DNA from 2 places in the Caballeronia sp. S22 genome. Region 2 is predicted to be linked to the other one. Evidence: riboswitches for the same ligand, from Rfam matches in the RefSeq annotation. Region 2 holds a riboswitch; the other holds the start of a gene.
What was found. A riboswitch is a leader RNA that binds a small molecule or an ion and turns the genes downstream of it on or off. The one in region 2 is predicted to bind manganese.

Region 1 (5,624 bases), on a different replicon from region 2:
ACGGCCATTCGCCGGAGCATAGCGCGCTCTTCTGCGCGGCCGACAAGCTGCTCATTTCCGGCGACATGGTGTTGCCGCGCATCTCGACGAACGTGTCCGTGTTCGCGGTCGAGCCGGAAGGCAATCCGCTCGCGCTGTATCTGGAATCGCTCGGCCGTTATGAAACGATGCCCGCCGATACGTTCGCGCTGCCGTCGCACGGCAAGCCGTTTCGCGGCGTGCAGACGCGCATCGGGCAATTGCGCGAGCATCATCGTGCGCGGCTGGCGGAAGTGCGCGAGGCGTGCGCCGCGAAACCGTGCAGCGCCGCCGATATCGTGCCGATCATGTTCAAGCGCAAGCTCGACATTCATCAGATGACATTCGCGCTCGGCGAAGCGCTCGCGCATCTGAACCTGCTCTGGCTCGATGGAACGTTGAAGCGTCAGACCGGCGACGATGGCGTGATCCGCTTCACGCCGGCCTGACAATATTTACTGCACCGAAACGCCGCCGAAGTTCACGCGCCCGAACGGGCTCACGTTATAGCCGCCAACATTCGCACGCGTGAGCGCGGCGGCCGTCGGATAGACGAGCGGAATCCACAGCGCCTGATCGTGGATGATCTTCTGCGCATCGACATACGCCTTCGTGCGCTGCGCGACATCGGCTGTCGATTTGCCGTCGGCGATGAGTTTGTCGAGCTGGCTGTCGCAATAGCGCGCGAAGTTGATGCCCGACTTCACCGCGTTGCAACTGAAGAGCGGCGACATGTAGTTGTCCGGGTCGCCGTTATCGCCGGCCCAGCCCATGAACAGCATGTCGTGCTGACCTTGTTTCGCTTCCTTGATCAGTTCGCCCCACTCGATCACTTTCACCTGCGCCTTCACGCCGATCTTCGCGAGGTCCGCCTGCAGCAGTTCGGCGCCGGCTTTCGGATTCGGATTCAGCACGCTGCCATTCGGGCGCACCCAGATCGTCGTGTCGAAACCGTTCGGGAAGCCCGCGTCGGCGAGCAGCTTCTTCGCATCGGCGGATGAATACTTGTACGCCGTGACGTTCTTGTCGTAGCTCCACGTATTCGGCGGATACGGATTCACCGCGGGCGTGGCCGTGTTGTCGAACACGGTTTTCATGTACGTCGTGCGATCGAAAGCCATGTTGATCGCCTGACGCACCTTCGGATTATCGAGCGGCTTCTTCTGCGTATTGAGCGCGACGAACGCCGTCATGAACGCGGGCGCCTCGCTTACTTTCAGCGACTTGTCCTTCTTCGCGTCGAGCACATCCTGCGGCTTCGGCGAGAGCGCGATCTGGCATTCGCCCGCCTTGATTTTCTGGGCGCGCACGGACGCATCCGGCGTGATCGCGTAGATCAGGCGGTCGATCTTCGGCTTCGGACCCCAGTACGCCGGATTGACGTCGTAGCGGATCACCGAATCCTTCGTATAGCTTTTCAGCGCGAACGGCCCGGTGCCGATGGGCTTGCTGTTCAGATCGTTTTGCTGGTTCGCCTTCAGCAGCTTGTCGGCGTACTCGGACGAGTAGATCGAGGCGAATCCCATCGTGAGAATCGGCACGAAGGTCGCGTTCGGCTCGTTGAGCTCGAATTTCACGGTGTGGTCATCGACTTTCGATACGGCCTTGATGAGCTTCACGAGACCCATCGATTGCGCGTGCGGAAAGCCGCTCGCGCCCGCGACCTTGTGCCAGGGATTGCTGTCCGACAGCATGCGTTCGAACGTGAAGACGACGTCGTCGGCGGTGAGTGGACGCGTGGGCTTGAAGTAGTCGGTCGTCTGAAACTGAACGTTCGGACGTAGATGGAAGGTGTAGGTCAGGCCGTCGCTGCTCACGTCCCACTTTTCCGCGAGCGAGGGCGCGACCTTCTTCGTGGCTTCGTCGTAGGAGACGAGCGTATTGAAGATGACATCCGCCGACGCATTGGTCGTCACGAGCGAATTGAATTGCACGACGTCGAAGCCATCCGGACTCGATTCGGTGCAGACAGTGAGCGGCTTGGACAGCGCAAGCATCGGCGTGGCGAAGCATGCCACCGCTGCGGCTGCGGCAAATAATTTCAGGCGCATGAGATCTCCCGATCTTCATTTTTGTTCGTGGATGAGCATGGCGCGCACGCAGCAAGCGACGCGCCCGGCGCGGCTAGATTAGCGAATGCATCGTGCGCCGACAACGATTCGATCGGCATACGCATATTCATGACATTTCTCTGCCGCGCATGCGCGGCTTGCCCAAACCGGGCGCAGCAGGCTAAACTTGCGCCGTCTTTGGGGAGTAGCCTTCCTTCGTGAGCGAAGGAGAACGCGTCAACATCCTCGGCTCTGCTGCCGTGGCGCGTTCGACCGGAACGGTTTGGCGAGACCATCGATGCGCTATGTCGTTCTTGGTCGGACGGCGCGTGGCGCATCGTGGTTCGCTTGACGTCCGGCCGTGGAATCATCGTGTCCCCACAACTACAACATCCCTGTCTCTCGCGCACGCTTGCGCGCCTGTCGCATGTTTCGATGCGAGGTGCCGCATGACGATGCTCTTCCTCGAACTCGCGTTGATGCTCGCGATCATTCTGGTCGCCTCGGAGCTTTTCACGAATGCGCTCGAACATCTCGGCGAACGGCTCGGCATTTCCGAAGGCGTGACCGGATCGCTATTCGCGGCGGTCGGCACGGCGTTGCCTGAGACGACGGTGCCTATCATCGCATTGCTCGGCGGTACATCGAGCCGTGCGGTCAATGAAGAGATCGGCGTCGGCGCGATTCTCGGCGCGCCGCTCATGCTCGCGACGCTTTCCACTTGCCTGATGACGGTCGCGATTCTCAAGTCGCGCGGCTTGCGTGGACGGATCACGCCGGAGCGCAGCGGCTTCACGCGCGATCTCAACTTCTTCCTGTGCGCGTTCCTGATCGCGTGCGCCGCGATGTTCGTGCCGCATCATGCGTGGGAGGTGCGTGCGCTGTTTGCGGCCGGGCTGGTTGGAGTCTATGTCGTCTACGTGATTTCGACGTTCAGGGCTTCGGCGAAGCTCGTCGAGGGAGGACACGGGACGGAGGCGCCCGAGGCCTTGTTCGCGTCGCGTCTCGGTTTGAAGACGTCGCTCGGCACGATCATGCTGCAGTTTCTCGTCGGTATCGTGTTGCTCGTCGGCGGCGCGAAGGGATTCATTCACGGCGTCGAGGGCGTGTCTCACGCGCTGGGGATTTCGGCGCTGTTGCTGTCGCTCATCATCATTCCGATCGCCACGGAATTGCCCGAGAAGGTGAACAGCATCATGTGGGCGCGCAGAGGGAAGGACACGCTCGCGTTCGGCAACATCACCGGGGCGATGGTGTTTCAAGGGACGTTGCTGCCGGGAATCGGCATCATGTTGACGCCGTGGGAGCCGCGGATCGAAGTGCTGACCGGTGTGCTGATCACGCTCGCGGCGGCGGCGTGGCTGCGGTTCAACGCGAAAGACAATGGCGTCGTGCTGTGGGCGCTGCTCGGGAACGGCGTGCTGTACGCGGCGTATCTCGCGTTGACGCTCGGGCGCTGAGAAGTAAGAAATGCCCGCCGAAGCGGGCATCAAGAGCGAAGCAGCGCGCCGGACATCGGCGCGTTGTTCTTGTTGTTCTTGAGTTCGTTATCGGCGTGAAAAGAAAAAAACTTTAGGGCGTGGCGTTTAATCTGGCGGATCGAGCGCAGCCGGCCCCGGGGGCCATTGCCGGAAGTAGCACGGTTTCCCGCCTCATCTCCGGGCTTTGGATCGCGGTCGTCGAACGGATAATTTGCCGGACACTCATCTTCGGTCCGACAGGAAACCCATATGTCCGCCAGCGTACAACTTCGCGCCGTTCCTCCACGGACCGACGAACGCATTTACGTCACCCAGCCGCACCTGCCGCCGCTCGCGGAGTTCCTGCCTTATTTGCAGGAAATCTGGTCGAGCAAGATCCTGACCAATGGTGGACCGTTTCACCGCCAGCTTGAGCAGGCGCTCTGCGACTATCTCGGCGTGAAGTATCTCTCGCTGTTCGCCAACGGTACGCTTGCTCTCGTCACTGCGCTGCAGGCGCACCGCATTACCGGTGAAGTCATCACGACGCCGTACTCGTTCGTCGCGACGGCCCATTCTCTGCTCTGGAACGGCATCAAGCCGGTGTTCGTCGATATCGATCCGAACACGTTGAATCTGGATCCGAAGAGGATCGAGGAAGCGATCACGCCGCAGACGACCGCAATCATGCCCGTGCATTGCTACGGCCATCCCTGCGACGTCGAAGCGATTCAGAAAATCGCGGACAACTACAACCTGAAGGTCATCTACGACGCGGCCCACGCCTTTGGCGTGCGCACCGAATCGGGCAGTGTGCTGCAGCACGGCGACCTCTCCGTACTCAGTTTTCATGCGACGAAGGTGTTCAACACGTTCGAGGGCGGCGCGATCATCTGTCCCGACGCGAAAACGAAACAGCGAATCGATCATCTGAAGAACTTCGGTTTCGTGGATGAAGTCACGGTCGTGGCGCCGGGAATCAACGGCAAGATGAGCGAGGTGAACGCCGCGTTCGGCATGCTGCAGCTTCAGCACATCGACGCCGCGCTGGAGTCGCGCAAGAAAATCGACGCGACGTATCGCAGGCTGCTAAGTCAGGTTCGAGGTATCCGATGCCTTGGCGACAGCGGCGAAACGGTGGCCAACTATTCCTATTTCCCGATTCAAGTCGATGCCGACTTTCCGCTGAGCCGCGACGCGCTCTACGACAAGTTTCGCGAACAGGAAATCATCGTCCGTCGCTACTTCTATCCGCTGATCTCCGATTTCCCGATGTATCGGGGACTGCCGTCAGCGCATCGAAGCAACTTGCCTTGCGCGGCGGATGCCTCGTCCAAGGTGCTGTGCCTGCCTATTTACCCGGGGCTGTCCGAGGCAGATATCGACAGGATCGTCGAGGTCATCGAGAGCTGCTGAGCCGCGCGACACCGATGACCGCGCTTAGGTCATAGGTCGAACAACGCCCCCTTCTGACGTCATCTTCGGAGATGAACGTTGATGCCTAGACCGCACACTTGCGGTATTCCAAGTAACACAGAACATCATGAATAGCCATCTGTCGCTCGCCGAAGCCGTCGCCCTTGCATCTCCGTCCGAACAGGATATCGTCGTCGCCCTGAAAACCGCGCTGCAGCATCAGCAAAACGGCGAGCACGGCGAGGCCGAGCGTCTGTATCTCGGCATTCTGGCGGCAATGCCCGGTCAGCCGGACGCGAACTTTCATCTTGGGACGCTGTACGTGCAAACCGGCAGTCCGTCCAGGGCGCTGCCTCACTTCGAAGCGAGCATCGGGGCAATACCGCAGAACGGTCAGTACTGGTTCGCCTACGTCAACGCGCTGATCGAGGACAAGCAGGTGTCGGCGGCCTGGATCGCTTTCGAAATCGGCCAGAAGCACGGACTCGAAGGACCCCTGGCGGACCACCTGATCAGACGGATGACGGGTGCGGTCGAAGTGAGCTTCGTGCCTGCCGCCGCGCCGACTCCGGCGCCGGTCGTCGATGCCAAGGTCAGGAAAGTTGGCGCGACAGGAATCCGCCGCCCTTCGACGCGCGAGATCAATCACTTTTCGGCTTTGTTCAACAAAGGCCAGTTC
Region 2 (5,624 bases):
CGTGGCGGCGCGGAGCTTGGCGGCGATGAAGGAAACGAGGGCGATCGGGGTAGCGGCGATGATTCCCATGGTGGACTCCGTACTAGGGGTAACTATCTAGGTAATAACCCTAGGTTAGCACATTGTGACTCATTGCAACAAATTCTTTGCGTGTGAAGTGGATCGCCGTGGCGTTGTGTCTCACCGTAGAGGAGCATGCAGATGAATACGCGGTTCCTGACTTTGGCCGCCGCAGTCGGCGTCGCGCTCGCTGTAGCGATCGTCGGCGCGTGCAGCGGCAGCGGTTCCAGCGGCGATACCACGGCTGCGGCAACCGGCGGCAGCGCGCCTGCTGCGGCGTCGAGTCCGTCGGGCGCGTCCAGTCCGTCGGGCGCGTCGGCGCCTGCTGCCGCGTCTCCGATGGACGTCGCCACCTGGCACAACGACATCGCCCGCACTGGACAACAACTCGCGGAAACCGTCCTCACGCCCGCGAACGTCAATTCGGCCAGCTTCGGCAAGCTCGCGACCTTCCCCGTCGACGGCGCCGTCGATGCCCAGCCGCTCTTTCTCGCGGGCGTCCCGATTGCGGGCGGTACGCACAACGTCGTGTATGTCGCGACGGAGAACGGGAGCGTCTACGCGTTCGATCCCGATAGCGGCGCGACGCTATGGAAAGTCTCGACGCTCGGCAACGGCGAGTCGCCCAGCGACGACCACAAGTGCACGCAGATCACGCCGACCATCGGCGTCACGGCGACGCCGGTCATCGACCGTTCGCGCGGACCGAATGGCGCAATGTATGTCGTGGGCATGTCGAAGGACGGGTCGGGCGGCTATCACCAGCGCATCCACGCGCTCGACGTCACGACAGGCGCCGAACTCTTCAACGGCCCGACCGAAATTCGCGCGACCTATCCGGGCAACGGCGCGGGCAGCCAGAACGGCACGCTCACGTTCGATCCGGGCCAGTACGCCGAGCGCGCGTCGTTGCTCCTGCTCAACGGCGTCGTGTACACCTCGTGGACCTCGCACTGCGATTTCATGCCGTACACCGGCTGGGTCATGGGCTACGATGCGAACACGCTGCAACAGGCGAGCGTGCTGAACGTCACGCCGAACGGCCAGATGGGCTCGATCTGGATGAGCGGCGCGGGCCTGGCATCGGACGGCGAAGCGATTTTTTTCCTCGACGCGAACGGCACCTTCGACCCGACGCAAAACGCACAGGAAATGCCGATCAACGGCAATTTCGGCAATGGCTTTTTGAGGCTGAACACGTCGCCGCTCAGGGTGCAGGACTATTTCGAGCCCTCGAACACGGTGCAGGAATCGAATCAGGACGAGGACCTAGGCTCGGGCGGCGCGATGGTTCTGCCCGATTTCGCCGATGCGAGCGGCACGGTCCGCCATCTCGCGATCGGCGCGGGCAAGAACGCGACCATATACGTCGTGAACCGTCTTTCGATGGGCAAATTCGATTCGAACGCGGATCACATCTATCAGGAACTCGTCGGCCAGATTCGCGGGCCGATGTTCGGCGCACCCGCGTATTTCAACAACTCGGTCTATTTCGGCGCGGTCGGCGACAGCATCAGGGCTTTCTCGGTGACGAACGCCGTGCTTTCGGGAACGCCGACGAGCCAGACATCGAATGCGTTCGCCTTTCCGGGCGCGACGCCGAGCATTTCCGCGAACGGCACGGCCAACGGCATCCTGTGGGCTGCGCAGAACGGCACGACGGGCGCCCTGCGCGCGTACGACGCGACCAATCTCGGCCGACAGCTCTACAGCAGCAACGATGCGGGCGCGCGTGACCAGTTCGGTCAGGGCAACAAGTTCATCACGCCGATGATCGCGAACGGCAAGGTGTATGTCGGCACGAGAAACGCTGTCGCCGTGTTCGGGTTATTGCCGAAATAAGGAGAGATCGCGCGCCGGAATCACGATGCGTTATATTCTTGTCGATATAACGAATTGCATCGGGTTACAGGGCATCATGGCGACTCCATCTATCGACGCACCGGGCCGCGAACTGGCCGACGGCGGCTACGGCGCGACCATCATCACCGTGAAGGCGGCGCGCGACCACGAGCGCGCCGAATCGATACGCGATCTCGTCGATGCGCATCGCCGTTTGCAGGGCAGCGTGCTGCGTTTTCTTTCGCTTTTCGACGACGCACGCACGAACGCTGTCCTTGACGCGCGTGAGCCGCTCGAAGTGCTCGTCGGCTTGCTGGAGAAAAAGGCGCGCGCGGCAGGATTCTCGCGCATGCGCGAGTTGTGCGCGGCGGCGCAAGAGGCGCGGATCGCGGCGCGGCAGCGTGAATGGCTCTTCTTCGATTCGTTCGGCACGGATGTGCCCGCACTGCGCGCCGCGGCGAGCGCGCTGGAGCGGCTCGACGCGACGCTCGTCGGATTGTGCGTGGAGCATGTCCTGCGCGCGAACGCGTTGCCGGGCGCGAAGACGCGAATCCGGCGCGGCTAGACCGGGGGATTCACTCTCTGCGGCACGGCGTCGAGTTGCCGGAACACGCTGAGCCAGTCTTCGAGATGCCAGGTTTTCGACACGAGTCCGTCGCGCAGTTCGTGAAACGAATGAATCGCGAAGCGGATCGGCTTCTCGGTCGCGGCGATGCCCAGCAACGGCCCGGATTGCGTGCCGCTCACTTCGGCGCGCACGCCGACGCGATCGTCCTGCACCAGCATGTCGAGAATCTCGATGTGCATGTCGGGCAGCGCGTTGGCGAGATCTTCGAAGATGGGGATCATCTGATCCGGACCGGGCTTCTGTCCGGGCGGCTCGGGAATGTATTGCCAGTCGGGCGTGACGGCTTGCCGCAAGAGCGCGACATCCTTCGTGGAAAACGCGCGATAGAGACGCTCGACCGTTTCGCGCGCGGCCGATTGAGTCAGGTGAGCTGCCGGCATGGTGCCTCCTTCACGGTGCTGTCTGCACGAGGTGGGAACGGCGGCATTGCCCGCTCACTGTACCTCAACGCATCTCATAAACGCAGGAACGGTCGTTAAGCCGTGTTAAGCTTTCGTTTCTTCGCTGGGGAGTAGCCGGCCTTTCCGCAATGGAAAGGCGCTCATGTCAACACGCTCGGTCGTTCGGACCGTGGCATGAGCAACCATCACAGGTTGGCAAGACCATCGACAGAATTCGCGACCGGTCGGGCGCGCGTTCTGTCGTTCCATCTTGCCCGACCAGAGCGCTACCCGATGAATCTCGCTTCCACAATATTCCTTGCCTTCGCCATGTCCACCGACGCATTCGCCGCCGCGGTCGGCAAGGGCGCAACCCTGCACAAGCCGCGCATCGCGGAAGCGTTGAAGACCGGCGTGATCTTCGGCGTGATCGAGGCGCTGACGCCGCTCGTCGGCTGGGCGCTCGGCAAGGCGGCCGCGCAATACGTGACGGCCTGGGATCACTGGATCGCGTTCGGCCTGCTGTTCGTGCTCGGCGCGCGCATGATCCGCGAAGGCTTCAGCGAAGCGCCCCACGACGAGGAAAAGCCCAACTCGCATTCGTTCTGGGTGCTCGCGCTCACCGGTTTTGCGACGAGCATCGACGCGATGGCGGTCGGCGCGGGCCTCGCGTTCATCGATGTCGATATCTTCTCGACCGCCGCGACCATCGGCTTCGCGACCATGCTGATGGTGACGATCGGCGTGATGGTCGGGCGGCTCGTCGGCGCGACGATCGGCAAGCGGGCGGAAATCGTCGGCGGGCTGATTCTGATCGGCGTCGGCAGCGTCATTCTGGCCGAGCATCTCGGCTACTTGAGCTGAGCCTGCGCGCCTTGTCGCCGCGCGGCGTGAAGACGGCAAGCGCGGCGGCGACGATGAAAAGCGCGGGCACATCGCCCGCCAGATGACCGAGATGTCCCGCGCCGCCGAACGATTGCACGGCCATGATCGCGCCATGCACGACGCTCGACCAGACCGTGAACCAGATGAGGCTCAGATGCCGCATCGGCGCGCGCGACGCGATCAGCAGGAACACGCCGAGCGTCGCATAGATGCCGACGATCATCAGCGCGTATTCGGAGCGGTCTACGTGGCCACTTTCCCACGCCCATCCTGAAGGCCAGAGCAGCATCAGCGGAAAGACGCCGAACAACGCGATCAGCCCGACGATGACGAGCACGATGCGCAGACAGGCGAGACGGCGGGCGTCGTTCATGGCGAAATCCTCGGCGGCGCGAACATGAGCGCACGATACCGCGAAGCGCGCCCGGACGGCGTTGCGGTCGGCAGGCGTATCCACCAAAAAACGGCGTAAATAAAATAACAACGACTGCCATTTGGCCGATACGATTTATCTATTCACTGCCTTCGAACTTTTGTCCAGCACGTCATGCCACGTCCGATTTCCGCGCGCATTCATCTCGACGCCGTTCGTCAGAACCTCCAACTCGTCAAACGCCTGGCGCCGTCGTCGCGCGTGTGGTCCGTGATCAAGGCGAATGCCTACGGTCACGGCATCGAGCGCATCTATCCGGCGCTCGCGGAAGCGGACGGCATCGCGCTGCTCGACCTCGACGAAGCCGTGCGTGTGCGCGAACTCGGCTGGGGAAAGCCGATCCTGCTGCTCGAAGGCATTTTCGAGCCTGCGGACGTCGAGACGGCGGATCGTCATCGCCTCACGGTGACAGTGCATTGCGACGAGCAACTCGCGTTGCTGAAAACGTCGCGGCCGTGCGAGCGCTTCGACATCCAGTTGAAGATGAACTCGGGCATGAACCGGCTCGGCTTTCGGCCCGGCGAGTTCGAGGCTGCGTGGGAACGTGCGTCGGGCATCGCGGCGGTCGGCTCGATCGGCCTGATGAGCCACTTCGCTAACGCCGACGATGGCGCGATCGACTGGCAAACCGACGAATTCGATGCCGCCACGCGCAATCTTCCCGGCACGCGCTCGCTGTCGAATTCGGCGGCGGTGCTGTGGCATCCGCGCGCGCATCGCGATTGGGTGCGGCCCGGCACGATCCTCTACGGCGCATCGCCGACGGGCCGCGCGCGCGACATTGAAAGCTTTCCGTTGCACGCGGCGATGACGCTCGAAAGCCGCATCATCGGCGTGCAGACGCTCGCGCCGAACGAGACGATCGGCTATGGCCGCACTTTCACGGCCGACCGCGCGATGCGAATCGGCGTGGTGGCATGCGGCTACGCGGACGGCTATCCGCGTCACGCGCCGACCGGTACGCCCGTGATGATCGACGGCGTGCGCACGCGCATCGTCGGACGCGTGTCGATGGACATGCTCACCGTCGATCTGACGCCGTGCCCGGCGGCGGGCATCGGATCGTCGGTGGAGCTGTGGGGCGAACACGTCAGGGTGGACGAAGTGGCCGAGCCGTCCGGCACGATCGGCTACGAGCTGATATGCGCGCTCGCGCGGCGCGTGCCGGTAAGCATCGACGCCGGCGTGACGAACGAGCCTGAAGCACATTCCGCTTGACCCTCACGTAGCGTAAGGTTTTAGCCTCTTTCGTGCGCACTGAACGGAGGCTCGCATGCTGTTGAAAACAGGAGAACTGGCGAAGAAGAGCGGACTGACCGTCCGCACGCTGCATCACTACGACGCCATTGGCCTGCTCACGCCTTCAGCGCGCGCCGATAACGGCTACCGCCTGTAC

Region 1: it holds a riboswitch for manganese, as region 2 does, so the genes downstream of both, ACEN42_RS14880 (sodium:calcium antiporter) here and mntP (manganese efflux pump MntP) in region 2, are expected to answer to the same signal.

Annotation. Positions count from the first base shown of each region.
Region 1 covers NZ_OZ180035.1:3,167,795-3,173,418, reverse strand. The annotation lists gene ACEN42_RS14890 (MBL fold metallo-hydrolase) at 1-467, shown strand, start outside; gene ACEN42_RS14885 (ABC transporter substrate-binding protein) at 474-2,069, opposite strand; yybP-ykoY riboswitch at 2,258-2,430, shown strand; gene ACEN42_RS14880 (sodium:calcium antiporter) at 2,519-3,529, shown strand; gene vioA (dTDP-4-amino-4,6-dideoxy-D-glucose aminotransferase VioA) at 3,800-4,945, shown strand; gene ACEN42_RS14870 (tetratricopeptide repeat protein) at 5,073-5,624, shown strand, end outside.
Region 2 covers NZ_OZ180038.1:864,765-870,388, forward strand. The annotation lists gene ACEN42_RS30645 (hypothetical protein) at 1-69, opposite strand, end outside; gene ACEN42_RS30650 (PQQ-binding-like beta-propeller repeat protein) at 202-1,902, shown strand; gene ACEN42_RS30655 (hypothetical protein) at 1,979-2,467, shown strand; gene ACEN42_RS30660 (ester cyclase) at 2,464-2,910, opposite strand; yybP-ykoY riboswitch at 3,025-3,195, shown strand; gene mntP (manganese efflux pump MntP) at 3,205-3,774, shown strand; gene ACEN42_RS30670 (DUF6632 domain-containing protein) at 3,740-4,168, opposite strand; gene alr (alanine racemase) at 4,343-5,446, shown strand; gene ACEN42_RS30680 (MerR family transcriptional regulator) at 5,502-5,624, shown strand, end outside.